DNA from 3 places in the Nostoc sp. UIC 10630 genome. Region 2 is predicted to be linked to each of the others. Evidence: predicted binding sites of a transcription regulator. Region 2 holds the regulator's gene; each other region holds the start of a gene.

Region 1 (10,370 bases), on a different contig from region 2:
TAAAATCATTCGGCTCCAAATCTTAATATTTTCCTGAGCTTGTTCGTACAGTGGTTTACCAGGTTTAATTTTCCGGGCTGTGGCGATCGCCATACTCAAATCGCTAGCCTGAGTTTGTCTGAGCGACATTTTCGCCAAGTCTAATACTGCTTGATTCCGCTTTTTCGACTCGGAACTAGAGATGATTTGGGCGCTAGATTGGTTGTTAAGTCTAACTACTGAAGTGCGTAGGCGTAGCCCGTCGGAGACATCGCTTGGTAAATTCTCAATCACCTGGCGATCGCTAGCAGTAGCATTTGGCGATGCAGTTGATATTTGGTTAATTCTAAAAGTTTCTTGATTGCGAAGAAAAACTACAGCAATTAAACCTGCTACTAGCAAGCTGCCTCCGCCCCACAAGATAAACTGTTTCCAAAAAGGGAGACTTGGCTGATTTGATGGCAATCGAGAGACGTAACCTTTGGAGGAATTGGGGATAAATCTTCCTTTGGGATTTGCTCCTAAAGAAGTTTCCGCCATTGGCTGGGAAACTAAGCCAGTAGCTGACTCCTGGACTGGTTGAGCTTTAGGCTTCTCAACCTTATAAGCCTTCACCTGCTGTGAGGAGTTCATAGTAGCTTCTCCCCATCTGCCCCGTTCTGCTGAAGTTCTGGGGTAATTGTCAAGGGGAGGGGCTGCAAGAGCAACAGCAAAAGATTCTTCAGGATAAATCACCGGATTTGCTTCAAAGCCATTTTCTATTGCCAATTCTGGCAAGATTATCTGCGCCCTTGATGGGATGATAGTTGCAGGGTTTTGGACAGGCCGCCAGTGGTGGTGACATAATTTTGGCATGAGCAGACTTAGGTAACTTTCTAAATCTGACAGGTTACTGCCATTACCAGAACGCAAAGCTTCTAATAAAGCTGCTGTAAAGAATCCGTGACCTAATTCGCTACTTTCGTGAGAAAATTGTTCTGGTTGACAAGAAAGAATTGTCGCTAGTTGTAGTTCTTGGGCTAGTTCTATTGTTTCTTCACCAACGGGAGCATCCGCTTGAGTGCCAAAAGCACGGTTGATATCGAGTAGTAGCAATACATTCAAGTCAGCAAATTGGAGACTTTGCATTAGCGATCGCAATTCGATGCCAGTCTCTTGCACGAGTTCGGGGTTGCCCTCTGCTGGCATTAAGTAATCTTTGCCCTTGTAATTGACTCCATAACCGCTAAAGAATAACCACAGATAGTCTTCCGGTTGCCAACTTGTGGCTGCCAAATCCTCAAGCAGCAAGAGAATATTCTCTTTAGTTGGATAAGTTGATCGATCTCCAATTGGCGGCGAAGTATCCGTCATTAGCAGGCAATGTTTGGGGAGAAAGCCTGCCTCTGTCACCAAAAAATCCTCTAGTGCCTCAGCATCGGCTTGGGCACAACTTAAAGGTTGAAATAACTGATAGTGATTGATGCCAATCGCGATCGCCCAGTAATTTGCCATCCCGCTCTTTGTCAGTTATTGTTTGCTGGTCTTAAAATTGCGGTTGGCTTTGCCAAAAAAACAAAGCTAACCTATGTCTTATAGTCTAGGTGATTCTCATCGAATCTTAAGTTAGAATGTAGTTTTTATTACGTTACTCAGTCGGAAAATACCTTTTACCTAATTTCAATAACAGATCATCACTAAGGAGATAGAAGGTCATGAGCAAGATTGCTGCTCACCTACCATCATCGATCACTCCCTTTTCAGTTATTAGCCAAATTGCCAGAAGAATCCGGATAGTTCCTTTATTAATTTTGCTCATATCCACTGTTCCTGCGTGGTTTTTGACGGAAGCGATCGCACCCCAGGTTGTGCGAGCTTACACCGCTAGAGTCGATCTAGCTATTGACCGCCTGCCGGAAGAAAACTATGAAACCGTTCTACGGAGGGCGGAAGCGGCCGCTAGAGCAGCCGCCCAAAGGAGCTTCGACCAAGATATCTTGGTGACAGATGTTTCAATCATTGTATCCGTACAAAATTTTGGAGCGATCGCCCCAGTTCTGGCATTAGATGTGAGTCGTCCCCAATGGCGATCGCGTCCCGATGCCCAAAACTGGGCTACTTACTTCAAAACTGCGCGATCGCTACTTTTCTTTGACAATAGCTCTACAGCAGCTAACGGTGTATCAAGCAAAAAATGAAGGATTGAAGAAGAAAGAGGCAAGGGAGCAGGGAGCGGCGAGCAGGGGGGACAGTTCAGATGGAGATTCAACCCCAACTGTTGCGCCGCCTTCCCGTAGGGTTTGAGTTCCCACTTCTTATAAGTTGGGACTCAGAACCATGTTCTGCTCCGCTTCACGGTAGGAATAGAAGGGGTCATTCCCGCTCCCTGCCCCCTTTTTCCTGCTTATTCGTTGAGCTAGACACGGAGACGTAAAGAGTAGAATACTTAAATAATTCCCTCTGTTTCTGTGTCCTACTTCAATCTCAACTTATCAATTCAACTTAGCTGTTGTTCTTCGCGTCAGTGGATGGCCTAGAATAAGAAGGTTGTCAAGAATCACGATATCTGCTGACATGGCTGTTCCTAAGAAGAAAACTTCCAAATCAAAACGAGATAAACGTCGAGCTACCTGGAGGCACAAAGCCGTCGTCGAAGCTCAGAAAGCCCTCTCTCTGGGTAAGTCAATTTTGACTGGACGTTCTACATTTGTGTATCCAACGGCTGAAGAAGAGGAAGAAGAATCATAATTTCCCAGTCAGGCAAAGCATAAACAGCACCAATCTTCTTACTACTGGATCAAGGCTTTTTATTAGCTTTCCTGATTGCATTTTGAATCATATATACTCTATACAAGCTCATTAGCTCGATAAAAATTGGTAGTGAGTAATTGGGAACATCCATTACCCATTACCTATCACTGATGAGTAATAATCAAATCATATAAAAGTAAAACATCTGGTAGTGTTGGCAATTCAGCAAAAAAGCTTGTAAACACCTTGAGAAAACTTATTTTTCTCCAACTATGCTAGGAAAATTTTTTCACAAACCAGGGAAAGAAGAAGGGGAACGTGTTCCTCCTGGTCAACACTTAGCTAAAGGTTTCCCCGTACTAACTTACGGCGCAACTCCTCAAATCAGCATTGAGGAATGGGAGTTTCGAGTTTGGGGTTTGGCAAAATCTGCTACCTTTAGTTGGTCAGACTTTATGGCGCTACCTCAACACGAATTCACGGCAGACTTTCACTGTGTAACGCGCTGGTCTAAGCTTGATGTCAAATGGACTGGCATTAAAGTTACAGATTTCATGGAGCTGATTGAGCTAGATCCGAAAGTAGCCCACATTATGGAACACTGCTACGGCGGCTACACTACCAATATTTCTGTAGAAGATTTCATCAGAGAAGAAAACTTCTTTGCCTTTAAAGTCTTTGGTGAAGACCTTCCATCTGAACACGGTGGCCCAATGCGGCTAGTTGTTCCCCACCTCTATGCTTGGAAAAGTGCTAAGTGGATTAATGGTTTAGAGTTTTTAGCTGGTGAAGAACTTGGTTTTTGGGAGCGTAATGGCTACCATCGCCGTGGTGAACCTTGGGCTGAGGAGCGTTACAGCAACGCTTTTGGATTTTAGATTTTAAATTTCTTCTTTAATCCAAAATTCAAAATCTAAAATTGGCATAATTAGGAGTTGGGGATTTTTATCCTTAACTCCTAATTTTGTTAACCCAAAAGTTTCTTGATGAGTGGCAATTTGCCCTCATAAGGAGCGTATCGCCATTTTAAATCGAGCCAGAAAGAGTTTTGCAATACACTTTTGTTATGGGAAAAAGTGTCAAAACTAGCTTTGCCGTGATAGTTGCCAATACCGCTATCTCCGACCCCACCAAATGGTAAAGACGAGACACCAACCTGCATCACTGTGTCATTAATGCAAACCCCACCAGATGAAGTTTCCTGCAAAACTCGCTTTTGCAGGTTTTTGTTTTGAGAAAATAAGTATAACGCCAGAGGTTTAGGTCTAGAGTTAATCAATGCGATCGCTTCGGCAACGTCAGTATATTCAATAATTGGTAAAATTGGCCCAAAAATCTCTTCCTGCATTACAGAATCTTCCGAAGAGACATTATCAATCACTGTGGGAGCGATGTAACGCTCTGAAGATTGATTTTCTCCACCGATGATAACTTCACCGTCTTTGAGAAAATTTATCAATCTATCAAAGTGTTTTTGACTGATAATTCTGGCATAATCAGGACTACTTATAGGATTATCACCATAAAACTCTTTTAGGCATTTTTTCAGCCCATCTATTAAATCTTTTTTGATTTTTTTATTAACTAAAAGATAGTCAGGGGCGATACAAGTTTGTCCAGCATTAATAAATTTTCCCCAAGTGATTCGTCTGACAGTGTGTTCAAGATTAATATTAGTATCTACTATACAAGGACTTTTACCACCCAATTCTAAAGTCACTGGTGTGAGATATTTGGCTGCTGCTGCCATGATAATTTTGCCGATAGCTGTGCCACCCGTAAAAAAGATATGATCGAACTTTTCTGCAAGTAGTTTTTGGCTTGCTTCCACATCTCCTTCTACGACTGCAATATAAGCTGGGTCGAAATGTTTGGCAATAATCTTAGCAATGACACCAGAGGTATGAGAAGCAATTTCTGAAGGCTTGATAATTGCACAATTCCCGGCTGCGATCGCACCTACTAACGGTGAGATAATTAACTGAAATGGATAGTTCCAAGGGCCAATGATTAAAACAACCCCTAAAGGTTCTGGATAAATTTTTGCTGAGTAGGAAAAAAAATCAAAGGAAACGGGTGCTTTTTTGGGCTTAGTCCATTTTTGAAGATGTTTTATAGCGTAATCGATTTCTTTAATGACACCTATTTCTGTAAGGTAAGCCTCTAATTCTGGTTTATGTAAATCCGCTTTTAATGCCTCGACTATTGCTTGTTCATGCTCAATTATGGCTTGCTTGAGATTTTTAAGTTTTTCAATGCGAAAAGTAACATCTTTAGTTTTGCCAGTTTCAAAAAAATCTCGCTGATTCTGGATAATCTCCCCAATCTTAGATAATTCAGTGGTAATCATTGTTTAGTATCCTAAAAAACTATGTTTTAATGTGGCGTTGCTATCTCAGCATATTTAATTCGTCATTTTTTAGCGTTTGACTTTCTAATTAGAATATCTACTTGAAATTCTTGGAAAATATTAGCAAAGTTATAATTTATGAAATATCAGGATAAAATACCCCGTAATTCATAAATTATAATTGCTAATTTTCTCATGTTGTAGCGGGTAAAAGGACAATAAATACACTACCTTTCCCCAATTCAGAATTCAGCAAAATAATGCCTTGATGTGCCTCGACAATTCGACGAGCAAGGTAGAGTCCTAAGCCACTACCAGAACTCTTGTGACTACCTTGACGAAATCGTTCAAATATGGTCGCCTGTTCTTCGGTGGGAATACCTGGGCCAGTATCCGCGATCGCAATGCTAATATATTCAACGGGATTGGATTTTCCAAATAACTGAGATTGACTACTTTTGTCTAACTGGCGTTGAGAAGTAAAACGAATAGTCACAGACCCAGAGTCGGTAAATTTGATCGCATTGCCGATCAGGTTTGTAAATAAACGATGCAATTCTAAGCGATCGCCCATAACTGTATTTGACTCTTCAGTAAAATCCAAATTTAGCGACAGTGTTTTAGCTTGAGCTAGTGGTGCTAATTCTCCAGTCACCTCTTCTAGCAAACGTCCCAAATTAACTGGTTGAAATGCCAAACTTTTGCGACCTGCTTCAAAGCGATAAACTTCCAATAAGGTATTGACCATAGTAAGCAGGTTGATATTACTACGGGCCATAATGGTGATTACTTCCTGCATTTGTGGTGATAATGTTCCCAATGCACCTTGCTGAAATAGCATCAACATGCGATCGGCCGCCACTAAGGGAGTGCGTAAATCGTGGGTGAGACGAGAGACAAAATCTTCTCGCTGGCGGGCAATTTCATCACGTTCATCCATACTATGCTTCAAACGTAGGAGCGATCGCACTCGTGCCAGCAATTCATCTACAGTTACAGGTTTGCGGATAAAATCATCAGCACCCAAGTCTAATCCGTGAGCAACGTTGGGTGCATCGTGGGCAGTAATCAGCAGGATGGGGATATATTGTGACAATTTCATCTCTCCACGAATGTGCTTAGTCACTTCGTACCCATCCATATCTGGCATCATCAGATCCAGCAGAACCAAGTCACAAGGAGAAGCTTTCAATTCTGCTAAAGCCGAAATACCATTTTCTGCTGTGCTAATCGTGTAACCTTCTTCCTCCAAAATAGTTTTGATCAAAAACACGTTATCAGGAGAGTCATCAACTACCAGAATTTTGCCAGAACGAGAAGATTGTGAAGTCATATAGATGCAAGGTACGGGATAAAAGTAAATTTTTAGGGAAACTGGTTTATTGGTATAGTTCTCTTAAGTAAACTTCCTCCAAAGGAAATTGTTTACTAAGAAATTTATATAAATGTGTTTTAAAAACTACTTTACTTACCTTTTTAGCAGATAGCTACAAGCTAATTGAATTATGGCTCGTAATTTCTAGTAATAGAGTTCCCTAAAACTCTGAAAAAGTAACATATAATACTTAGGACACCTCCCTGCAATAATATTTTTTATACACAAATAAATTAGGGTTACAACAATTGTTGTAACCCTACAAAATGCTATATTCAATCTGCTCGAAAACCACTATAGGATAACAATTAACCTCATAATTACCGAATTATGAGCAATTGGTTACATTTACTGTATCTAGATTAATGGTTTGCAAAGGTAAATACTTTCTTGCTTGCCTACGTGGGATAAGTGACGCTAGTGTTAAAAGAAATCATGCAAATCAAAACCCTCATCCCAGAAGTCGAGTAGGAAGCTAGAATGGCAATTCCAAATAAAGAAGTAAAATCTAATACAGATATTTTAGATAATAGACGCACCCAAACTCGCATCCAGGTTCGTATTCCTAAAGACTTGCATGAGGAACCAGTCATTTCACGACTGGTTTCTCACTATGGGATCACAGTGATTATTGCTGATGCTCAGGTAAGCGCAAACGTGCCACAATATAGCTGCTTCGATCTGGAACTGCGAGGTACTGTTTCTCAGATTGAAAGTGCCCTAACTTACCTAGATGAACTGGATTTAGAAGTTTTGCACCAATCCAGCCCTGAAGAAGATGGTTGGTAAATTGAGTTCTCAGTCCTGAGTTATGAGTGCTGAGTCAAAAACACCCAGCACTCAGCACTCAGCACTCGTTACTGATTTTAGGCCATTTGATTTTCAATCGCCCACCGCGCTAGTTCAGTGCGGTTATGGAGATTGGTTTTGCCCAACATATTGGACACATGGCTTTCAACCGTGCGCTGACTAACATTTAGTTCTTCAGCAATTTCCCGGTTAGCTAAACCCCTAGCGACAAACTGGACTACTTTCAGTTCTGTTGGGGTTAATTGCACATCGAAGGGAACCTGGATGCGGGAACCATTTTCGCCTCCTTTTGCTTGGTGTTCTTTCCAACGGATAGTTTGTTTCAGCGAGGATTCAACTTGGGCTACGAGTTCTTCTGGTTCAAAGGGCTTGACCATATAAACATCAGCACCTTTATTCAGACCCTTAACTCGGTCTGCGCTTTGTCCCTTAGCTGAAAGGAAAAGAACCGGAATCCAACTGGTGCGTTCGTTTTGCCGGACTTGTTCCACAAAAGTATATCCGTCCATTTCCGGCATCATCACGTCGCAGATAATCATGTCTGGAACATCTTGCTCTAAAATTTCCAGAGCTTCACGTCCATTCTCGGCGGTGATGACTTCGTATCCCCGGAATTCTAAGTAATCCTTCACCAGCAAGATGAGGTTAGGGTCATCATCAATCAATAGAAGTCGTTTGTGATCTTTCATGCTGGGCTCTTTCATAGCAGTGGCACTTGTCGCGCTTCGGTCCATCAAAGTCTTGAATATTTATCCTCTATGGTGGGTTATTTCGAGATGTTGTCTTTTTTCCTACTTAACTTGCCTTTGCTGTCTCGAAGTCTCAAAAATGCCGAGCATTTTCAAGAGACTAATAGCTCGATAGCAAAAGTCCAGCAAGGATACGTATAGCAGTAGTATCTATAATGCGCTATTATATATCGCATTGAAAGTGGCGGGCGAAAAAACACTGATTAAATAATAATCCTTCTGACTCACAAGTAAGTATTGGCTTAAAGATGACCCTACCTCAAAACCAACCCGCACTTTCTTAAAGCTTACTGCTGTTCCATATCCTTCGGTTGTTAAGCCTCTATGAGGTGTTCACAAGAAACTAGGGAAGTTTCTGGCAAAGGATGGTTGAAAAACGCATATTCTTTTACCACCTTATTGCCTATTAAGTGTTCTTGGATGATCCGCTCAATAACTTCTAGGTTTGCTTGGCGATACCAGGCACCATCAAGGTAAACCACCATTATGGGTCTAGAACAACAAACGCGCAAGCAGTTGGCTTTAGTTCTGTAGACGCATAAGGAATAATTCTGTTGCGACTCATCAAGTTTTAACTCTTTAAGTCGCTCTTTTAAGTATTCCCAGGATTCCAGACTAGCTCGTTTTGAGCAGCAATTAGCAATTGTCTGGTCAGCGCAAACAAAAATGTGTCGCTGAATCTTTGCAAGTCCGAAACTTTCTACACAATTACTCAGGGCTTTATATTCTACTAGAGATTTAGTGGCTTTGGGGATTTGATGGCTTGACTGGATCACTGTATTGTTACTTATCGAGCAGCTCCCTGATTACAGTTCTATAACAATTTCCAAGTTTTGCAAAAAAAGTTGACTGAGAAGAGAATGGGGCATTGGGCAACTTGTACTGAGCAGAGTCTCTCAAATATAAGCATTGGGCATTGGGAAAACTCTTCACTACTCCCGACTCCCGACTCCCGACTCCCTATGACCATATAAAAATATACGTAACTTACAGAGCAGAACCCGAAGGATATAAATAATTAGGCATTAATACTTAAGTACATCAACGAGCTTCTAGTTCGGGAACCCGTACTCAATGAATTCTTGCCATTGGATGCCAATTTTAGGTAGATTAGCACTCAGGGGTTGAGAGTGCTAATCTCTGGAGAAAATAATTATGGCAGCCTTATCTTTAAGCGTTTCTACAGTTAAACCTTTGAGCGATCGCGTTTTCGTAAAAGTGAACGCCTCAGAGGAAAAGACCGCAGGTGGTCTGTATTTGCCCGATACCGCCAAGGAAAAGCCCCAGGTAGGGGAAGTAGTTGCCCTTGGTCCTGGCAAGCGTAACGAAGACGGTAGCCGTCAGGAATTGGAAATTAAAGTCGGCGATAAAGTGTTGTACTCCAAGTACGCTGGCACTGACATCAAGCTCGGCACCGAAGAATATGTACTGCTTTCTGAAAAAGATATTTTAGCAGTCGTTATTTAGTGGTCATTAGTCATTGGTCATTAGTCATTAGCCAATGACAAAGGACAAATGACAAATGACGTAGACGCCCTCGGGCGGCTTCCCGAAGGGTAGAACAAAAGACAAATGACAAAGGACAACTAAAACAATTATGGCAAAGCGCATTATCTACAACGAAAACGCCCGTCGCGCCTTAGAACGAGGTATTGACATCCTGGCTGAGGCTGTAGCTGTTACCCTTGGCCCCAAAGGTCGTAACGTAGTCCTAGAAAAGAAATTTGGCGCACCGCAAATTGTTAATGACGGTGTAACAATCGCTAAAGAAATCGAATTAGAAGACCACATCGAAAACACTGGCGTAGCTTTGATTCGTCAGGCTGCTTCTAAAACCAACGATGCTGCGGGCGATGGTACCACAACTGCTACCGTTTTAGCTCATGCGATCGTCAAAGAAGGCTTGCGGAACGTTGCAGCTGGTGCTAACGCGATTTCACTGAAGCGCGGGATTGACAAAGCTACTAGCTTCTTGGTAGACAAAATCAAAGAACACGCCCGTCCAGTGGAAGATTCCAAAGCTATTGCCCAAGTTGGTGCAATCTCGGCTGGTAATGACGAAGAAGTCGGTCAGATGATTGCCCAAGCAATGGACAAGGTAGGCAAGGAAGGCGTAATTTCCCTAGAAGAAGGGAAATCTATGTTTACCGAGTTGGAAATCACAGAAGGGATGCGCTTTGATAAAGGCTACATCTCTCCTTATTTCGCTACTGACCCTGAGCGGATGGAAGCAGTTTTTGATGAGCCTTTCATACTGCTGACCGATAAGAAAATCGCTTTGGTACAAGACCTTGTACCAGTGTTAGAGCAAGTAGCTCGTGCTGGTCGTCCTTTGGTAATTATCGCTGAAGATATTGAAAAAGAAGCTTTGGCAACC
Region 2 (10,370 bases):
TGATAAAGCGGTTGGTGTGCCACTCTTGCACAAAACTGCCCCAATCTCCTCCTCTTAAACCGTAGGCAATTAGAAGAACTGTGGCTACAGTCAACACAATCCCAGTCACACGAGAATCTAGCAGCTTGAGTAAGATATTCTTTTTACCAACAAACTGATTATTTGGTTCTCTAAGGGCTAAGTAGGGTAACAAGGCAAATATCCCGACTCCGAAAGAGGCAGTAGAAAATAACCAAGCAGGTATTTTTTGCCCTCTACCATCAATAAATACTACTGCACTGTAGATGAGAGGCCAGATACCCATGAGGTTGAATAGTGCTATTACTAATGGGTTAACGCCTTGCCACTGTCCAGTAGAAAGGTTTTTAATTAACTCGAATGTACCAGGTTGCTCAGGAGGTGCGAGGAAAAAAGCATAAATAACGAATCCTAACCACAGGAAGCCAAAGGCAATTTTTCTAACCATGAAATATTTAAGTAGGATTAATTATTAATTTTGCCACTACAAATTGGGCTATCTACCTGCGATCGCATTATTCATTCGTCTAGACTCGTTGCAGCTGATCTCTAAACCTTACCTTAAGGGTTGAAATAACTGAAGGCTTCTGAGAGGTAATCAGCAGCAGATGCTACAACTGCGATCGCACTTTCATAATCTAAGCGCGTTGGCCCCAAAACTCCCACACTTCCTACTGGTATTGAACCTCGGCGATAGTTCGAAGAAATCAAAGTACAGGTGCGTATCGGTTCTAATGGATTTTCTGCGCCAATGCGAACCGTTACCCTTGACTTACCAATATCTTCTGGTTCTGGTTCCTCAAATATTAATCGCCATAGTTGGTCTTGTTCTTCTTCCAGCAGGTGGATAATCGTTTGTACCTGCTGTAACTGGGAAAATTCTGGCTGGCGCAAAACTTCTGACACACCTCGAACCATAATTTGTGTGGTAGTCGGCGCAAGAGTGCGACGAGTCAATTCGGCAACTGAATTTTTCAAGAATTCTCCGTAGCGTTGGAATTCCTGATCTAGTTCGCTCCAGTTGAGGTTGGCTAATTCCAACAGACTTCGCCCCCGCAAGTGGGTGTTCAAAAAGTTAGAAACAATCTGCAACTCGCGATCGACTACCTCTGAATCTCGTTGTGTCTCTTCTGGTATTGGCGACAAATCCATTAACTTGGAATGTGTCTCATAACCATCGGTAACAACAATTAACATAATCCGCCCAGCTTCAATTTGCACTAATTGCAGATGTCGCAATAGTGCTGTTGTAGTTTGCGGCATAGTTATCAAGCTAATGCAACCACTCAAGGTTGCTAAAATTTGCGCGGCTCCTTGCAGTAGGGTTTCTAAACTCCGATCTTCCCACTGGAGATGCTTTTGTAATGCCACCTCTATTTCTCGCCCTAAAGTTTCTGTCCGCGTAGCGTCTGTCTGCGACACGCTGCGCGAACGCAGAGAAGGTGTAATTAGCTGGTCAACATAAATGCGATAGCCTGAATCTGAAGGTACACGTCCAGCAGAAGCGTGTGGTTGGTAGAGTAATCCAGATTTTTCTAAAACGCCCATCACATTGCGAATTGTGGCTGAACTTACACCCAGGTCGTACTCTTCGCCCAAAGCCTTTGAACCAACAGGCTCTGCCGTAGCAATGTAGTGACGTACCGTTGCCCAAAGTATATGCTGTTGCCGATTTGTTAACTGGACTTCCATAGGATATGTTTTGCTAGAGGCAAATTTTAATCAAAGTCTGGAAAAATTTCTGGATTTGATTTAAACAAGGAATATTAATAATTTATTAAGATAACAAATTATACAATTATATTGTGATAATTAATTTTAAGGTTCGTGTACACCATTCTTGAAAAGTGCGCTTTCAATAGAATCTAGGCTTTGCATCAAAAGCTAAGAGTTTGAATTTACAAGATTCTTTTCTGCCTTATTTTTGCATAATTCTACACTTAGAAAAGTATTGTTGTATACGTATTTTTGCGGCTATTGCAGCTAAGATTAGGGTCGAAAATTTGCGTAAGTTGTGTAGCCATTGGAGAAAGTTACAAACTTTTCTGGCGAGTCCCTAAACTAATTTAGTGCTATTTTCACAATAGCAAAAGCCAGATGGAATTAAGTTCCATCTGAGTAATGCACCCAAACACAAGCTAATATTGGGGAATTGAATGGTCTACTAAGATGGAGTAAGCATCAATACCACCCGAAATATTTTGCACATTTGTAAAACCTTGAGCAATTAACCACTGACACATCTGGGCAGATCGAATACCGTGATGGCATAGCACAAGGGTTTCAGCTTGAGGATTGAAGAGGGTAGGTATTTCATGTCCCCATTCGGCAAATTGACTCAAGGGTAGGTTGACAAAGCCCTCAATGTTAGCGATCGCCAATTCTTCTGGTTCTCGGACATCTACTAGCTGTATACTTCCATCACCAGAGGAAAGACGTTGTGCCAGTTCTTCTACACTAATCTGGTTCATGGGTTGACTAAAAGAATTCCCTATAAACAGTCCTAATCTTATTTATGGTGACAGAAAATCTCTGCCTTTGCATGAGTATCGATTCTCAAGAAGGCTGATAAATTCTGGTAGGCTTTCTGCTTAAATGGCTGTAAACCGTCTTTTTTAAAGGTTTAATGTGAATAGGCAACGTTCATTTATTGGTTTTATCGTAGCAGGTGCGATCGCACTGCTAATTGCGATCGCTGGCTTTTACTGGTTTTTCGCCAAAAGTCCGGCTAACCTCATTGCTTCTACCTCTGAGCCTGGTGCAGCCATATTCGTATCAAAACTTTCGCCAGCAATGGTTTCACTGCTGACGAATCCCGATCGGTTACAGGCGTTGGAACGTGAAAGGGAACTATCTAAACTCAAAACCAGTTTATTCGCCAAAAGCGGCATAGATTATAAACAAGACGTTCAACCCTGGTTAGGGAATGAAATTACATTAGCTATCACCACCTTAGATATCGATCGCGATCCAGAAAACGGACAGCAGCCAGGGTATCTGTTAGCACTAGCAACTAAGCAACCTGAGAAAAGCCGCGAGTTTGTTGAATTGTTGTTTTCCAAACGGGCCTTATCTGGGGCAACTTTAGATGTTGAAGAATATAAAGGCGTAAAGCTGATTTATGACAATTCTCAACCAGAGAAGGATTTACTTGCAGGTGCGGTTGTTGGTGAAGGCTTTGTGTTGTTTGCCAACGATCCGAAAGTCTTGAAAGACGCGATTAATAACGTCCAAGCGCCCGATCTGAATTTGACTAGCTCCCCCGAATACCAAAAAGCTACTAAAGAACTGCCCAAAGGGGGTTTAGCTGTAGCGTTCTTAAATCTTCCTGTTGTAGCAAAATGGCAAGGCTTAGAGTTGTCAGAACAACTTTATAACAGTGAAATTATTTCTCTGGCGTTGAATCCCAAAGGATTGCTAGCAGAAACTACATTTTTGACTTCATCAGAAATTCTCACTCCATCTACAACACTATCTAAACCTGTGGAAGCATTGCAGTATGTTCCAGCATCGGCAGGTTTGGTAATTTCTGGCTCAAATTTGAGTAATTTGGGTGAGAGCGATTTAGCCAAACTCTGGAAACAAGCAACAGCTACTATATATGGTTCTGGGGAAGATGTAGTTTCTCGGTTAGCCAAACCTTTAGTAGATGTTCAAAAACGGTGGGGTATAAACTTACCAGAGGATATTTTTAGTTGGGTACAGGGAGAATATGCGATCGCATTGTTACCTGAGAAAGAGCAAACAACCCCTCATTGGATTTTTGTGGTGGAAAAATCTGAGAGTGTAGAACAAGGTATTGCGCGTTTAGATGCGATCGCATCATCCAATGGACTCAGCATTAATCCTCTGACTATAGATAAGCAAAAAGTCTCTGCTTGGACAGAGTTAACTACGGCGGCTAAAAAAAGTGATGCTAAAGAAGGAGCATCTTTCAGTATTGAAACAAAAGTGCGGGGATTGCATACAACTTTAGGAAATTACGAAATTTTCACTTCTGACTTAGAAACGATAAATGAAATTCTCACAACTAAGGATAATTCCTTAATTGACAATCCCAATTTTCAAGATAGTATTGCTGCAATTCCCTTACCAAACCAAGGCTATATATATCTTGACTGGACAAAGAGTCAGAATTTGTTAGAGCGTCAAGTACCGATTCTCAAACTAGTGGAAGTTTTAGGGAAACCATTTTTTGATAATCTGCGATCGCTCACAGTTAGCAGTTATGGAACTGACACGCGATCGCTCAAAGGTGGCGTTTTCTTCCAACTCAAGAATTCATGAAATTTTCATAAAAGCTCAAGTGCAGAAGGTGAAAAATTATTTTATCTTCTGCCTTTTTCTGTTAAGTAAGATTTTCGTAAATTTACTGTATTATTTGCTATTTAAATCGTCCGTTAAGGGTTTTCTTTAAGAGATAAGATCCTGCGTTCAACAGAGGTAATCACATCCAAATCATCAGTTGAAGAATGGTCGCTGCTGCTTATATCAATAGACAGCCTAGCAATTAGCTGTTTGCTTTAAAAACCTTTTATTGTGGCACATTTTAATGTGGCACAACCAACTGAAATTTCACTGGAATTTTTTCATTAGAATATGTATATATCATTACTAATTTAACAGCCTGTTGGAGGGCTACTATGAAATTTTGTCGCCCCCGACTTGAGTTTAGCGGCGGCTGGTTGTTGGCTATACTTGCCACCATCACAGCTACACCTGTAATAGCAGAGACAGCAGCGAATTTTGGTACTTTTACCGTGTCAACAAACTCTAATCCAGCACCAGGAACAGTGCAGGGGTTTACAGGTGGTTCTTACTCATTGTCTGCCATAAGTAACCGCGATCGCGATCAAAAAGCCTGTATTGGTTTTGCCGATCCTAATCCAGATCACATTATGGTTTTGGAAAATGACTTTTCTCAGCTAACAATCAAAGTCGATAGCAACAATACCGACACGACTTTACTCATTCAAGGCCCAGATCAAAATACGATTCGCTGCGGCGATGATACTGGCAAAAGAAAAGATGCTAGCGTTAGCGATCGCAACTGGAAAAGAGGTACTTATCGGATTTGGGTAGGTACATTTAATTCTGGGGTCAAGCGTGATTATACTCTGGCAGTAGAGCAGCAGTGAAGTTAGGAGTTAGGTATTGGGAAGAATTTATGCCTAATGCCCAATTCCCCATTACCCATTCCCCATTCCCCATTCCCAATTTTTATGTGTAACACCTGAGACGATAATATGGGAGAGTAGCTTGTTGTGCTTTCCGAGGGTGCTATCTCGTGCTATCTATACTGCGTGCTGACTTTCGTATCATATTTGAACGTGACCCAGCTGCCCGTAACTGGTTGGAAGTTTTATTTTGTTACCCTGGTTTGCAAGCCCTGCTATTCCATAGGCTGGCTCACTGGCTGTATACGCTTGGTCTTCCTTTTATTCCTCGCCTGATTTCTCACTTGGCTCGGTTTTTGACTGGAATTGAAATCCACCCTGGTGCAGTAATTGGAAAAAGTGTGTTTATTGACCACGGGATGGGTGTAGTAATTGGTGAAACTGCGATCGTGGGAGACTATGCCCTAATTTATCAAGGTGTTACCCTTGGGGGTACTGGTAAAGAATGTGGTAAACGGCATCCAACTGTGGGTGAAAACGTCGTAGTCGGGGCTGGAGCAAAGGTACTGGGTAATATCCAAATTGGTAATAATGTTCGTATTGGCGCTGGGTCTGTTGTTCTAAGGGATGTACCTTCAGACTGTACTGTGGTAGGGGTGCCTGGGCGCATCATGTATCGTTCTGGAGTTCGGGTTTCACCTCTTGAACACAATAACTTACCAGATTCGGAAGCTCAAGTAATTCGTGCTTTAGTAGACCGGATTGAGGCGTTGGAAGAACAAATACAAACTCTTCAGCGCACCAATTCTTCAGAAAAAACTCCTGTTTTAGTGGGTTGTTTAGCCACCAAAGAGGATGAGCCAACCCACGATTCTCGCTGGTGCAACCTCAAAGATAAGACCATCCAGCAATTTCTAGATGGTGCTGGCATTTAGTTAAAAGTCAAGGGTTAAGGGTCAATCTTTTGACTCTTGACTAAATCACGGATTAATTGCTTCGCTAGACCACTCTTGCTGTTGATTACGGTGGTAAAGCCATCGATTTTGTGGTTCGCCGCGTAATTCTAAATGGTCTACTTGCACCGGATCGAGTAGCAGGAGACAAAAATTAGGGAGTGGCTCAATAGGATCGGCTGGTGATGGCTCAAAAGCTCCTGCTTCTGTGATTCTGGGTTTACCAGGATAGGGCCAACCAAACTGTAAACGCGCCGCATCACTTAATTCTTGCCACATTGCGATCCGGGCTGGTTGTAAATCTTGGTGAGAATCATCACTGCTGATTAGGGTCAAATCGCCAGCGATGCGGAATTGTTCTCGTGTATTGGGGAAGTACCAGCAAACTTCTGCCCAAGGTTGTTGCTGTATCTGGTCGGCTTTGGCGCTACGAGTATCGGTGATAAATCTTAGCTGGTTTGTATCTTCTAGGAAGCCGCGAAAGACTAGGGTACGATTAGCGGGGCGGCCATTGGGTTGCACTGTTGCTAGTTGCAGGTAACGGGCATAAACAAGGCTGCGATTGCGATGGAGTGCATGAGCGATCGCGCCTCGCCAAGGAGCAAGAGACATATCAATTAAAAATTAAAAATTAAAAGTTAAAAATGAAGAAAGTCAGATTAAATCTGGGTTTCCAGGTTGGGGTCTGTTGCCTTATTTTAGACAATTGTTACAACACTAAGTAAATAAGTTTGCAATTGTCTCTGTGTCTTTGCGTGAATATTATCCTCAATTCAACGCAGAATATACAGTATGTTGTATAAATTCGCAGATGAGCTATGGCAGGAATTCAAGTTGGAATTGAAGGGGAAGGCGCACCAGCCGCAGCCGAGGCTTTGCTAGAAATTCCTGGAATATCGGGAAGCTATGAAGTTCCGACGCAGAGAGAGGGAACTTTGGCGGCTGTTGCTACCATTGTTGGCATTGTGGGTGGTGTTGCGACTTTAGCGGAGCAAATCCGCAAATGGTATCAAGAATGGCATAAATCCCATCCAGGAAAACAATTGGATGCGATCATATACGATCCTGAGACTGGCGGCCGGATTTTTATCGAAGAAGCTACCATAGAGGAAATCACTGAAATCCTCAAATCTCTGAGCAAATAAAGTGGAAACTATCCGCATTCAACTTCGAGAAAGTACGCAGGAAACAGTTGAAATCAGGTATTGGCTACCTCAAAAAAGTCACTATGAATCACGTCGCCTGAAATTAGCAGAAATCGCTAATTTTCTCAACCAAGGAGAACGAGATTACTATAAACTGCTGCCCAATTTACCAGGAATCGGGCGGCAGTTATTTTTTTGGTTGGATGGAGATGGACGGTGGTTGAGTCGGGGAATTGCTAACTGTCACGGTGAGGGGTTGGTAATCGCCATTGATACCGATCAAAAACTGGCACATCTACCTTGGGAAGTGCTGCATGATGGTCAGGATTTTTTAGTCAAGCGGGTTAATCCAGTGGTGTTACCTCTGCGCTGGATTGAGAAAGAAACGGAAGGGTTTTCTGTGGAAGCACGACAATTGCGAGTATTGTTTATGGCAACCGACCCGGAAGATGTGGAACCAAAGTTAGAGTTTGAACAGGAAGAGGCGAGAATTCTGGCTGATACGCGAGATTTTGCTGTAGATTTGCGGGTGGAAGAAAGCGGTTGCGTTAGCGAGTTGGGTAAGGTGTGGAGTCGCTATTTTAATGACTTTGATGTGTTTCACCTCACAGGACACGCCTCAATTAAAGATGAAGCACCTTACACGCCTTACTTTATCACTGAGACGGAAATTGGCGATCGCCACGAAACCACAGCCGCAGAACTTGCCGAAGTCTTCCGGTTTCGCTTTCCCAAATTGGTGTTTTTATCTGGGTGTCGGACTGGACAAGCACCTGATAAAGGGGCTGTCCCTTCAATGGCTGAGGCGCTAATTGCCCAAGGGGCGAGGGCGGTTTTAAGTTGGGGGCGGCCTGTGGAAGATCGGACAGCTACAGCCGCCGCCGCGCACCTCTACGGCAAATTGGCAGCCGGATATCAATTAGCTGAAGCACTCGCTAGCACTTACCAGCAGTTGTTTAAACAGAATGTGCGTGACTGGCATTTGTTGCGGTTATATGTTCAGGGAGAATGTCCCGGTGCGTTGGTGGATGTGTTGGGAGATTTTCTAGCCTCAGTGCCGGAACCTGCTTATGAACAGTTTTTAGATCCCGATACCCAACAGGTGCGGGTGGCGAAACCCTCTGAGTTTGTTGGGAGACGGCGGACTTTGCAACGTTGTCTCAAAGCAATTCGCACTTCATTAGGGGTACTAATTCACGGACTGGGGGGTGTGGGTAAGAGTACTGTGACGGCGCGACTTCTGGAAAGGATGGTTGGCTATCACAGGCTGGTGAATTTTCGGCAACTGGATGAGGACAAACTGCTCAAAACCCTTGCTGAACAATGTACCTCGGAACGGGGGCATGAAATTCTCAATGGCAAGTTACCGTTGATGCAGCGCCTCACCAAGTTTTTCACTGAAGGACTGAATACCAAAGAACAGCGCTTTGCCTTTGTGCTGGATGACTTTGAGGCTAATTTGGATTTACGAAATGGGGTTTATGTCTTGCAACCACAAGTTGTGGATGTACTGCTGGCGTTGCTGAAGGCGATGCAAAATTCCCAACTTCCCCACAAGGTAATTATTACCTGTCGCTACAATTTCCAATTGTCGGAACTGAATCATCGTCTGTACCGCGAACCTTTGGGTGCTTTGGGTGGGGCAGATTTAATTAAAAAGTATAATCGTCTGGATTCGTTTAATGGCAGTTGGCAATTTCAGCCAGATTTGCCCGAACGTGCCAAAACAGCAGCAGATGGAAATCCTCGGCTGTTGGAATGGTTAGATAAGATTTTGCAAAATTCCCCAAAGTCGCTAGAAGCGGAGAGGGGAGTTGAGATGATTCTGCAAAAGATGGCAGATAAGGAAAAGGAATTTCGTGAGGATATTTTGGCTGAGGAATTGCTGAAGCAGCAAACTCCAGCTTTGCATCAAATGCTGGGGAAGTTGTTGGTGTATGAGTTACCTGTTCCTCTAGCTGCTATTTCCCCGATTTCTGAGGATATCTCAACTTGGGAAAGTCATAAGCAACGCGCTGAAATTTTGGGTTTGTTGGAAGTTACGCTTACCAACAACGGAGACAGGTTGTATCGTGTTCCCCGGATTTTGTCACCGTTGCTAGAGTTTCCAGAAAACCCCAAGGGTGAAGAGTTGTATAAACAAGCTGCACAAATTTTATATCGCCTATGGTGGGAAGAGGCGGAAACTTCGACGGAAGCACAAGAGTTAGAAATTCATCGCTTGGCTTTGCTGGGGAAGGATGAAGAAATTGCGGGAAACCTAGCTAGTTCATTGGCGAACCGCTTGTGGCATGAAAGTCGATTTCGGGAAGCAATACATCTGTGCAAATCAACCTTAGAAATTACTAAAAACCATATTGTTCTCAAAGAAATTGCTTATTGTGAACACCAACTAGGTGAGGTTGATCAAGCATTAAACTATTACCAACAAGCTTTAAATCTTTGTCCCGCAGAAGACGAACAAGAATTAGCATCAATTTATCATTATTTAGGGATGCTAAAAGCCAACAAAGGGGAAGTGGAGCAAGCGATCAAACTCTACAATCAGTCTTTGGAAATAACTGAACGCATTAGTAATGTCCAAACCAAAGCGGCGACGTTGCACGAACTGGGAGGTATCTACGCCAACAAAGGAGAAGTGGATGAAGCGATCGCACTCTACAATCAAGTCCTTGAAATTGATGAACGCATTGGAAATGTCCAAGGCAAAGCGGCGACGTTGCACCAACTGGGAGGTATCTACGCCAACAAAGGGGAAGTGGATGAAGCAATCGCACTCTACAATCAGTCTTTGGAAATAACAGAACGCATTGGTGATGTCCAAACCAAAGCGGCGACGTTGCACCAACTGGGAATTCTCTACGCCAACAAAGGGGAAGTGGATGAAGCGATCGCACTCTACAATCAGTCTTTGGAAATAAATGAACGCATTGGTAATGTCCAAGGCAAAGCGGCGACGTTGCACAATCTGGCAGGTATCTACGCCAACAAAGGGGAAGTGGAGCAAGCGATCGCACTCTACAATCAGTTCTTTGGAAATAACAGAACGCATTGGTGATGTCCAAACCAAAGCGGCGACGTTGCACCAACTGGGAATGATCTACGCCGACAAAGGGAAAGTGGAGCAAGCGATCGCA
Region 3 (10,370 bases), on a different contig from region 2:
AAAGCTACGGTGTACACACAAGTCTTCTAAAGTTGCGCCACAAGCTTTTGATCCCCCCAACCCCCCGATAAATTGGGGGGCAAAAAGCTCTCAAAGTCCCCCTTTTTAAGGGGGATTTAGGGGGATCTACGATGATTTTGGTTTTCTAGAAAGATGTGTGTACACTGTAGCCTTAGAAAGGGGGGAAAAAGAAATCTAGTTCCCTCCCCTTAGAAAGGCTACGGTGTACACACAAGTCTTCTAAAGTTGCGCCACAAGCTTTTGATCCCCCCAACCCCCCGATAAATTGGGGGGCAAAAAGCTCTCAAAGTCCCCCTTTTTAAGGGGGATTTAGGGGGATCTACGATGATTTTGGTTTTCTAGAAAGATGTGTGTACACTGTAGCCTTAGAAAGGGGGGAAAAAGAAATCTAGTTCCCTCCCCTTAGAAAGGCTACGGTGTACACACAAGTCTTCTAAAGTTGCGCCACAAGCTTTTGATCCCCCCAACCCCCCGATAAATTGGGGGGCAAAAAGCTCTCAAAGTCCCCCTTTTTAAGGGGGATTTAGGGGGATCTACGACGATTTTGGTTTTCTAGAAAGATGTGTGTACACCGTAGCTTAGAAAGGGGAGGATTAGGGTGGGGTAAAACCCTGGTTAATCAGCTATTTCAGACTTGTGTGTACACCGTAGCTCCTAAAAGGAGAGATGCTTTGAATCTTACTCCCCTTCCTTTGAATGGAAGGGGGTTAGAGGGTTAGGTCTGTATTCCATGCAATTGGGAACCGCTATAAATTAAGAGAATTTACCAGTATTTATCTCATAAAAAGTATAATTATTTTTGTGGATTTTGCTGAACCAGAATATATTTTCAGTAGAACATAGTAACTATATAAATGTTACGAGTAACTAAATTTATGCCTTTGAGAAAACGTACATCCCGCGTTCTAGAAAATGCTGAGTTAAGATTTGCTGGACTCAAAGCAATTGATGCCAATCTGGATCTTGGAAATACTTGTAATTTAAAAGTCCTGACAGAAGTAATTGAGCAATTACGCAGCAAGTTAGAAGCTCATAATACTGCTCTCAGCACGATTGACTCTTCCAAAGTAGAAATTGAAGAATTAGAACAAACCTTGGGTACTTTCTCTGAGAAAATGCTCATGGGAATCGGCTTTAAATACGGCAAAGATAGCCGCGAATATGAGATGGCTGGTGGAGTTCGCAAAAGTGAACGTATCCGTAAAAGCAGAGCAACTCGCTTAAAAACTATTGCACAAAAAGCATCTATGCAAGGCACTCAACCCTTGTAGATGTGTAAGCAATACAGTTCGGATCAGCAGGGGAGGAAAAAAGTTGTTAACCAGTAATTCTTTCTCCCCTGCTTGCCTCAATGTCCAAATACTAAAATTCACGTTGTGAGAAAATAAAAATAGCGATCGCTAATAACAGGGCACTATAAAGTAAACCATAGCCGGCATTTGTAATCAGTGCAGTTGTGTCAGGTAGCGCTTGCAGACCATAAACGGCATCATTTTTTAAATCTAATCGAGATAAATCTGGCAAAATCAGAAACAAACCTTGAGTGAGAAGTTCTATACCAGGGTTACGACTCAGACGACCTAGTTGGACTAAATCTTGAGTAATATTTCCGATTAAATATACCGCAAACGTTAAAATAGTCGCTAAGAGAGAAGCAGTAAAAACACCGAAGGTAATAGCCATAGCGGTGATTAATGACAACTGCAATACTAAGAAAATTGCAGCAATTAGAATACTCGCCGTTGGATGAGGAATGTTAGCAAATTGCAGAAATATCAGATAAATTACCGTCATCGTAGCCACAAGTACAGCTAATACTGCGGATAAACCTAAGTATTTGCCCACAATAATTTCGCTGCGACTGACAGGTTTCGCAATTAACACCAAAATAGTACGTTTTTCAATTTCTTTATTAACCAGTCCCGTACCAACAAATATTGTCACAATTAACCCGATGGCATTCATCGCCGCCATCCCGAAGTCTAAAAACATCTTGTCTTCAGTCGTAGCTGCAAATTCAGGAAAGACGCGAAAGGCAGCAGCGAGTATAAGCGCATAAAAACCAATAATATATAGGATGCGATCGCGTACCACTTCCTGAAACACATTCTTTGCCAATACAAAAATTCTGTTAATAGTCATTTGTCATTTGTCATTTGTCATTTGTTATTCTCCCCCTGCTCCCCTGCTCCCCTGCCTCATCCCTTCTCACTGCTGCGGAGGCGGCGATCCGGCAATTAATTTACTGGCGCGATCGCATTCAATTTCTGCAACTGTAATCTTATTACCTGAATTGCTGGTTGCTGCAACTGGTTCAATTCGACAAGATTTTCTCAAAAAATAACCCCGTGGGTTAGAACTTGGCCCTATCCAAATACTTAATAAATCTAATATATATCCAGACTTAGTATTAGCTACACGCGGCTCAATGCGCCATAAATCTTTCTCTTCATATTTACCCAGGCTTTTTTGAATTACTGCTCTACCTAGAGTTCCTACTCGTTGTTTTGCCTCAAGCAACCATTTCTCTACTTCTGACCAAGGTGTTTGATTTATTTGTTCTATTACTATTGGTTGAAGTCTTTCTAGAATTACAACACCGTTTTGCGGTACTTTTACCCGTTCTTCTGTTCTGACAACAACGGTACTACGTTTAAAAGTATCTGCTTGCAAACTAGGATATTGTTGAAACCAATGATCCATTACAAAGTAAAACTGAATCCAGCAACTTAGTAGCATACTACTAGCAACTAAAATTATGATTCTTTGGCGGTCTTGTGGCTTAGGAATTCTCGCTTTAGCGTCGGTGTCACTTCCTTCAATAAACTCCGGTATTGCTGTAATTAGTGCTGAAATTGTCGGCCAAAAAACGATTGTTCTTGGTGTAATTACATCCTGTTGATTTCCAAAAGCAAAAACACTTACTAAGAATCCAGTGATTACTGCCCCAACTGGCATAAAAGTGCCAGGAACTCTCAAAGGATCTTGAGTTGTATACCAAGCTGTGCCGGCAATTAAAAATAACCAACCGAAAAAGGCAATAATATCTTTGATATAGCCTGTAGCTAAATATGAAAGTACCCAAGAAAAAACACTCAAATAAATAAATGTCTGCCAAGAATAAGCTTTGGGTGGAACTAATACTTTTCTAATTCCTGCATAAAGCCCTTCCGCAAATTTAAAAATTCCAAATACATCTTTAAGTAGCGTATTCATGTTCCTCTTTCCACCTAATTAATTAATCACTCGTCTTCCTTTTAAGTAAAATCTTCCTATTTCGCACTAAATAATAAAACAAGAGTTATAGCACTATAACTCAGGGAATTCGCTATTAGTACAGTAATTATTAAATTATTACTTTGGAATTTCAAGTTGCCAAAAGTCCGCCATCGCCGACGTTGAGATATTGGTGCTTCCTCTTCCTCTTGTTTTTTAAGAAGTTGCTCATTTAATGATAGTAACAATACCTTTAAAATGAAAAACTTCATTAGAAAAGTAGAAAAGAAAATTATAAAAGCAGTTAATATTAATAACCCTTGTGTATTAGGTGATTTAAAGTTATTAAAAAACATATAATTAATTAATTCTGTTCTCACCTGGAGCGGTAAAATCGGTTCTGATACAAAAAATATGAACCAACCAATTACACTAGAAAATAAATTGATAGAAATAGCATAAAAAGTACTAGTTTTTTTGTCAAATTTGAGTCGATAATGCAAAAGATAAGCTTCGATGGGGATGGCAATCAGTACAAATAAAAAGTCAAACAGAATTCCACCAATGGGAAAAATCCTCGGAAGCATCCAATTCTCAGGCATAAATGGTCAAGGGTAAGGTTTAACTGTAGAGAGTATAACTGGGATAGTGAGGGTGATGGGGGAAATTATTACATTGTTCTTGTCCTTTACTATGCTCGTGTGCCAGTATTCCCTGATTGATATTGTTAATACATCAAGCTGATGCTTGTACGGAGACGCTAGAGGGGTAGTTTCTCTACCTAAGATTACAAGACGTTAGGTAAGATTAAAGACTGCCACTTATAGCTTTTCGAGAGATGACAAGGAACGGTATCGGTATTCGCACGGCGCAAGTGCGTCAAGAACGGCTCATTGGTCAAATTCACGTTTACGATGGCGTGGGTAAAGGTAAGTCTCAAGCGGCTTTGGGGGTAGTTTTGCGCTCTATTGGCTTAGGGATAAATACCCCTAGCGATTCTAACCGTGTTTTACTGCTGCGCTTTTTAAAAGGGCCGGAACGTGATTATGACGAAGATGGAGCGATCGCAGCTTTGCAACGTGGGTTTCCCCATTTAATAGACCAGGTTCGCACTGGGAGAGCCGAATTTTTTGGCCCAGAAGAAATTACTACCTTTGACCGAAATGAGGCGATGCGGGGTTGGGATGTTGCCAAAGGTGCGATCGCTAGCGGTTTATATTCAGTTGTCGTCTTGGATGAAATTAACCCCGTTCTGGATTTGGGTTTACTACCAGTAGATGAAGTGGTAAAGACATTAAAATCCAAACCCCAAGAATTAGAAATCATTGCTACCGGACGCGCCGCACCGCAAAAGTTGCTCGATATTGCAGATTTGCACTCAGAAATGAAACCTCATCACCATCCCACAGCCAAAGCCTTATTCCTTGAAGGGATTGAAATTTATACTGGTGCTGGTAAAGGCAAGTCTACTAGTGCTTTGGGTAAAGCTTTACAGGCCATTGGTAGGGGAATTAATCATCCAGGGTCTACCCGTGTGTTAATTATGCAGTGGCTTAAAGGTGGTAGCGGCTACACAGAAGATGCTGCGATCGCCGCTTTGCAGCAGTCATATCCAGAAGTAGTGGATCATCAGCGCTGTGGTGGAGATGCGATTGTTTGGCGCAATTCCCGGCAAGAATTAGATTATGTAGAAGCCGAACGAGGTTGGGAAATCGCAAAAGTTGCGATCGCCTCTGGAATGTATAAAACTATTATTCTCGATGAACTCAATCCTACCGTTGACTTAGAATTACTCCCCGTTGAACCCATTGTTCAAGCTTTGCTCCGCAAACCCCGCGACACCGAAATCATCATCACTGGCCGCTGTCAAAATCAACCAGCATACTTCGACTTGGCTAGCGTTCATTCAGAGGTTTATTGCCACAAACATTATGCAAATCAAGGTGTAGAACTTAAACGAGGGGTAGATTTTTAGATATTGCATCTGAATTCGTAATTCGTAATTCGTAATTCGTAATTCGTAATGTTATCAAGCTTGAATTTTTGGTGAATTTTCTTCCTTCTCTGCGAGACGCTGCGCGAACGCGCTCTTTGCGTCCTTCTCTAACGAGACGCTGCGCGAACACGGTTCGTTCTCTGCTCTTTCAAATTTAATGAGACAGACGAGTAGGGCTAGCATTGTAATGCTGACCCTACAAGCAACTAAGGCTGTTGGCGTATTCTTTGCCAGACAGTAAAGCCCAAAAGAATGACAATACTACTGGCGGTAGTCATCATCACAGCCAAACTCATGCCTTGTATTCTCATTGCCAGCAAGTTGAAAAATAAGGTAATTGACCAAAGCGTGAACGCAGCATGGCGCTGGGAAAGTCCCCAAGCAAGTAAGCGGTGGTGCAGATGATCTTTGCCAGGAGTACTAAGAGGGTTATTTCCTGCTAGTAGCCGCCGTACAAATACTTGGGTAGTGTCTATTACTGGCAACAATAGAAATAAAACCGTGGGAATTAGTGCATAAACTGTGTTTTGTTGCAGTTTGCCTAAAATACTAGTTGCTGCCAGCACATAGCCAAAAAAGTATGCTCCGGCATCACCCATAATAATTCGCGACGGATGGAAATTATGGCGCAAAAAGCCTAATGCAGCACCTCCTAAAGCTGCAAGTACCAAGATTGCCGCCGCACGGTTATTAAATTGGGCTGCAACCCCCAACAAACTCATAGCGGTAATAAAGCTGATTCCTCCTGCCAAACCATCCATACCATCCATCAAGTTGATGGCGTTGGTAATTCCTACTACCCACAGTACTGTCAGCAACATAGACAGGAACGAGTCGATGGGAGTACCAAACAGCACTCTTACACTGATACCATTAGCTACTAGCAACAGTGCCGTGACAATTTGCGCCCACAATCGAACAGAGGGTGGTAAGCCGAACTGATCGTCGATAAAGCCCACCAGGACTAATATCGAACCTCCTAACAGAATAGTGAGCACCTGAGCCAATACGTTTTGGAGTTCGATCGGTCGTAAAAGGCTAGCTAATACCAGCGCGGCAATGACACCCGCGTAGATAGCCAGCCCCCCTGCATTGGGTAAAGGTTCGCGATTGAGTCGCCGAGCGTTGGGTTGGTCAGCCCAGCCTACCCGTAAGGCGAATTTGCGGACTGTCGGAATTGAACGCCACGTTACAAGCCAAGCCAAAAGGAACGTAAATACTACTGCCAACCAGCCGGTGCCGCTAGGGTCGGCAATGCCAAGGTACTTAAGGGAGTTGTCTAGATTCATCTCCCAATTCAAGCATTACTGCCAGTATCTATAAAGAACATCACCTGTATATTAATCAATTTTTTTTATTTCCATTTGTAACTTGAGCTGATTGAGAGATTAGCACTCTTGCTCTGTGAGTGCTAAATTGTCTAATGGAAGCGCTGGAGAAATAAAACATGGCGAAAATTATTGCATTTGACGAGGAATCGCGGCGAGCTCTAGAAAGGGGTGTTAACGCCCTTGCTGATGCCGTAAAAATCACCTTGGGGCCTAAAGGTCGTAATGTCCTTTTAGAGAAAAAATTTGGCGCACCTCAAATTGTCAACGATGGTATCACTGTTGCCAAGGAAATTGAATTAGAAGATCCTTTGGAAAATACTGGTGCAAGACTCATCCAAGAAGTGGCCTCAAAAACTAAAGATGTTGCTGGGGATGGTACAACCACCGCCACAGTTTTAGCACAAGCCTTGATTCGGGAAGGTTTGAAGAACGTCGCGGCGGGTAGTAACCCAGTTAGCTTGAGACGCGGGATCGACAAAACTATTGAGGCATTGGTACTGGAAATTGCCAAGATAGCCAAGCCAGTAGAAGGAAGTGCGATCGCTCAAGTTGCCACTGTTTCTGCTGGTAACGATGAAGAAGTTGGTCAAATGTTAGCTCAAGCAATGGAAAAAGTCACCAAAGATGGTGTAATTACCGTTGAAGAATCTAAATCCCTAACTACTGAACTAGAAGTAGTTGAAGGGATGCAGATTGACAGGGGTTACATTTCACCCTACTTTGTCACCAACAACGAGCGGCAAATCGTGGAATTTGAAAACGCCCGGATCTTGGTGACAGATAAAAAAATCGGCAGCATCCAAGATTTAGTACCAATTTTGGAAAAAGTCGCCCGTTCTGGTCAGCCCTTGCTAATCATCGCTGAAGATGTCGAAGGTGATGCTTTGGCAACTTTGGTAGTGAACAAAGCGCGGGGTGTACTAGCTGTGGCTGCAATTAAAGCACCTGGATTTGGCGATCGCCGCAAAGCTTTGTTAGAAGATATTGCTATTCTCACCGATGGACAGTTGATTTCTGAAGAAATCGGCTTGAGCCTAGATACCGCTGCTCTAGAAGCACTGGGAACTGCTCGCAAAATCACCATTGACAAAGAAAGCACCACCATTGTAGCTGGCAGTGTCACCAAGCCAGAAGTGCAAAAGCGGATTGGTCAAATTCGCAGGCAGTTGGAAGAAACCGATTCTGAATACGATCAAGAAAAACTGCAAGAACGCATCGCCAAGCTCGCTGGCGGTGTGGCAGTGATTAAAGTGGGTGCGGCAACCGAAACCGAACTCAAAGACCGTAAACTGCGGATTGAAGACGCGCTGAATGCTACTAAAGCTGCTGTGGAAGAAGGTATTGTTCCTGGTGGTGGGACAACTCTAATTCACCTAGCTAAGAAGGTACAAGAGATTAAAAAGACCCTACAAAATGACGAAGAAAGAATTGGGGCTGATATTGTCGAACGAGCGCTAGAAGCCCCCTTGCGCCAAATAGCAGACAACGCTGGTGCAGAAGGTTCTGTAATCGTCTCGAAAGTCCGAGACAGCGAGTTCAACATTGGCTACAACGCCGCTACTGGCGAATTTGAAGACTTGATTGCTGCTGGTATTATTGACCCCGCCAAAGTCGTGCGTTCAGCTTTGCAAAATGCTGGTTCCATTGCTGGTTTGGTCTTAACCACCGAAGCGATCGTTGTTGAAAAGCCAGAGAAGAAATCCGCTGCTGCTGCTCCTGACATGGGCGGTATGGGCGGCATGGGTGGCATGGGTGGCATGGGCGGTATGGGTGGCATGGGCGGCATGGGCATGTTCTAACTTCTGCTCACCCAGATAAATATTTTTTCAGCAGTTTGTCTTGTTAAGGCAAACTGTTTTTTTATAGCATTGCTGATTCAGAGCCGATATGTTATCTCTATTGCTGGGAAGTAGCTGGGCATAAATAAAAGTCTTCATCATGGTTATCAGTAATTAGTCATGAATACAACTAACTACAAAAAAAATGCTGATTCCTAAATTCCCAAATCTAAAGAACTGCTTAATTCAAAAATTATAGTCTTTGTATTAATTTTTGTAATATTAATAGCAAAAGCTGAAATAAATAAAAACGCCTCATGGGTGCTGAGTAGGGAATTTTACTTCTTTACTAAGAACTGTGAAAAGAGGAACTTGTTTAATTGCCAATTCCCAATTGCCAATTCCCAATGCCCAATTCCCAATTCCCAATGTAGGTAATATTGTATGGTACGAAAACTGCGTCGTCTTCCCAAAATAGTAACTAGGCTATATAAAAAAGATGAGTTCCATCACCAACCAGGTACTATACCTGGAACAATTTTTATTGATGAAGATTCTCCGCCACCGATAATTTTCTTGATTGACTATAACCAAACCAATTTCATCCGCAAACAAATGGCAACTCCAGAAGAATGTGTTCCATATCTGGAGATGGAATCCATTTCTTGGGTAGATGTACAAGGTTTAGGTAGTCAAGATATATTACAACGATTGGGTCACGTTTTTGAATTACATCCTCTCGTTTTAGAAGATATAGTCAATGTACCAGAGCGTCCTAAAACAGAGGATTATGAAGATCAATTACTATTCATTGCCCGCATGGTAGTACCAAAAGAAAGATCGTGTGGTTTTTACAGCGAGCAAGTAAGTTTGATATTAGGTAAAAATTATTTACTGACAGTCCAAGAAGAACCAGAACATGATTGTTTTGAAGCGGTGCGATCGCGAATTGAAAAAAACAAAGGTATCATCCGTAAGCAAGGAGCAGATTATTTAGCTTACGCCGTGTTAGATGCCATTATTGATGGCTTTTTCCCGGTACTAGAGCTTTATGGGGAGCGAATCGAAGAGTTGGAAGAGGAGGTAATAGTTAAACCAACCCCACAAACACTACAAAATATTTATCAAATTAGGCGAGAACTACTGCAATTACGTCGTGCTATCTGGCCTCAGCGAGATGCAATTAATTCTTTGATTCGAGATGGCAGTGATTTGATTAGTGAAGAAGTGCGAATCTACTTGCGAGATTGTTATGACCATACAGTGCAAGTTATGGACATGGTAGAAACTTATCGAGAACTAGCATCTGGATTAATGGATGTGTATCTTTCGGCAGTGAGCAACAAAATGAATGAAATCATGAAGGTGCTAACGATAGTTTCAACAATTTTCATTCCACTGACTTTTGTGGCCGGAATATATGGTATGAATTTCAATACCGAAAAATCGCCATATAATATGCCTGAGTTGAATTGGTATTGGGGTTATCCACTTTGTTTGGCAGTTATGGCAGTGATCGCACTTGGGTTGCTATTCTTTTTTTGGCAACGTGGCTGGTTGCAAAACTCTGTAACAATTAAGCGTAATTAATAATTGCAGATGGACGACGAATCAAATATACATTCATTATTACCGGGAGTTAATATTTTAATTTATGAGGAGTAGCGACCAGAATTTAATAGTTTTGACAGTTTATATTATCGGTGTTTCCTATATTTTTAACCGTATGGTTGAATCCATCGATGATCAAGTAAAGTTTGAGTTTAAAAAAGGAATAGTTGACGAGCAACTCAAAGAACAAAATCTCGATGATAAAATTGGAATTTCCTTTAAACTCAAAGCCTCATACCCAATTGACGATTTGAAAGATTTAGGAATTAGCATTGAAAATAAATCTGATAATGTTGCCTTATATGTTGACTGGGATAACAGTTCTTTAGTCGTTGAACATAGCAAGCAATCGCGTCGCGTCATTCGGAAATCACCAGATTTAACCCGCGACTTAGCAGTACCCCAAAGTCCTAGCTT

Evidence for each region. The regulator HrcA, encoded in region 2, represses chaperone genes, less so after heat shock. The targets are predictions, from matches to a motif close to TTAGCACTCNNGANTCNNGAGTGCTAA.
Region 1: groES (co-chaperone GroES) is a predicted target of HrcA. The motif match lies at 9,104-9,130, and genes of this name have one in related genera.
Region 3: groL (chaperonin GroEL) is a predicted target of HrcA. The motif match lies at 6,622-6,648, and genes of this name have one in related genera.

Annotation. Positions count from the first base shown of each region.
Region 1 covers NZ_JAAGOG010000014.1:49,826-60,195, forward strand. Annotated here, with positions in the region: gene G1O98_RS06080 (caspase family protein) at 1-1,473, opposite strand, end outside; gene G1O98_RS06085 (hypothetical protein) at 1,674-2,156, shown strand; gene rpmF (50S ribosomal protein L32) at 2,533-2,706, shown strand; gene G1O98_RS06095 (sulfite oxidase-like oxidoreductase) at 2,982-3,587, shown strand; gene G1O98_RS06100 (aldehyde dehydrogenase) at 3,677-5,059, opposite strand; gene G1O98_RS06105 (hybrid sensor histidine kinase/response regulator) at 5,253-6,392, opposite strand; gene G1O98_RS06110 (NIL domain-containing protein) at 6,915-7,223, shown strand; gene G1O98_RS06115 (response regulator transcription factor) at 7,301-7,978, opposite strand; gene G1O98_RS06120 (ferredoxin) at 8,308-8,769, opposite strand; gene groES (co-chaperone GroES) at 9,149-9,460, shown strand; gene groL (chaperonin GroEL) at 9,591-10,370, shown strand, end outside.
Region 2 covers NZ_JAAGOG010000001.1:42,456-52,825, reverse strand. Annotated here, with positions in the region: gene G1O98_RS00245 (DUF2834 domain-containing protein) at 1-466, opposite strand, end outside; gene hrcA (heat-inducible transcriptional repressor HrcA) at 580-1,710, opposite strand; gene G1O98_RS00235 (rhodanese-like domain-containing protein) at 2,157-2,489, opposite strand; gene G1O98_RS00230 (DUF3352 domain-containing protein) at 2,647-4,305, shown strand; gene G1O98_RS00225 (hypothetical protein) at 4,662-5,156, shown strand; gene cysE (serine O-acetyltransferase) at 5,306-6,070, shown strand; gene G1O98_RS00215 (Npun_F5749 family FMN-dependent PPOX-type flavoprotein) at 6,116-6,700, opposite strand; gene G1O98_RS00210 (hypothetical protein) at 6,907-7,233, shown strand; gene G1O98_RS00205 (tetratricopeptide repeat protein) at 7,235-10,291, shown strand; gene G1O98_RS41025 (tetratricopeptide repeat protein) at 10,266-10,370, shown strand, end outside.
Region 3 covers NZ_JAAGOG010000151.1:9,288-19,657, forward strand. Annotated here, with positions in the region: gene G1O98_RS27295 (hypothetical protein) at 897-1,292, shown strand; gene G1O98_RS27300 (ABC transporter permease) at 1,384-2,163, opposite strand; gene fraD (septal junction protein FraD) at 2,230-3,237, opposite strand; gene fraC (filament integrity protein FraC) at 3,294-3,839, opposite strand; gene G1O98_RS27315 (cob(I)yrinic acid a,c-diamide adenosyltransferase) at 4,076-5,212, shown strand; gene G1O98_RS27320 (MraY family glycosyltransferase) at 5,440-6,522, opposite strand; gene groL (chaperonin GroEL) at 6,681-8,363, shown strand; gene corA (magnesium/cobalt transporter CorA) at 8,787-9,932, shown strand; gene G1O98_RS27335 (hypothetical protein) at 9,997-10,370, shown strand, end outside.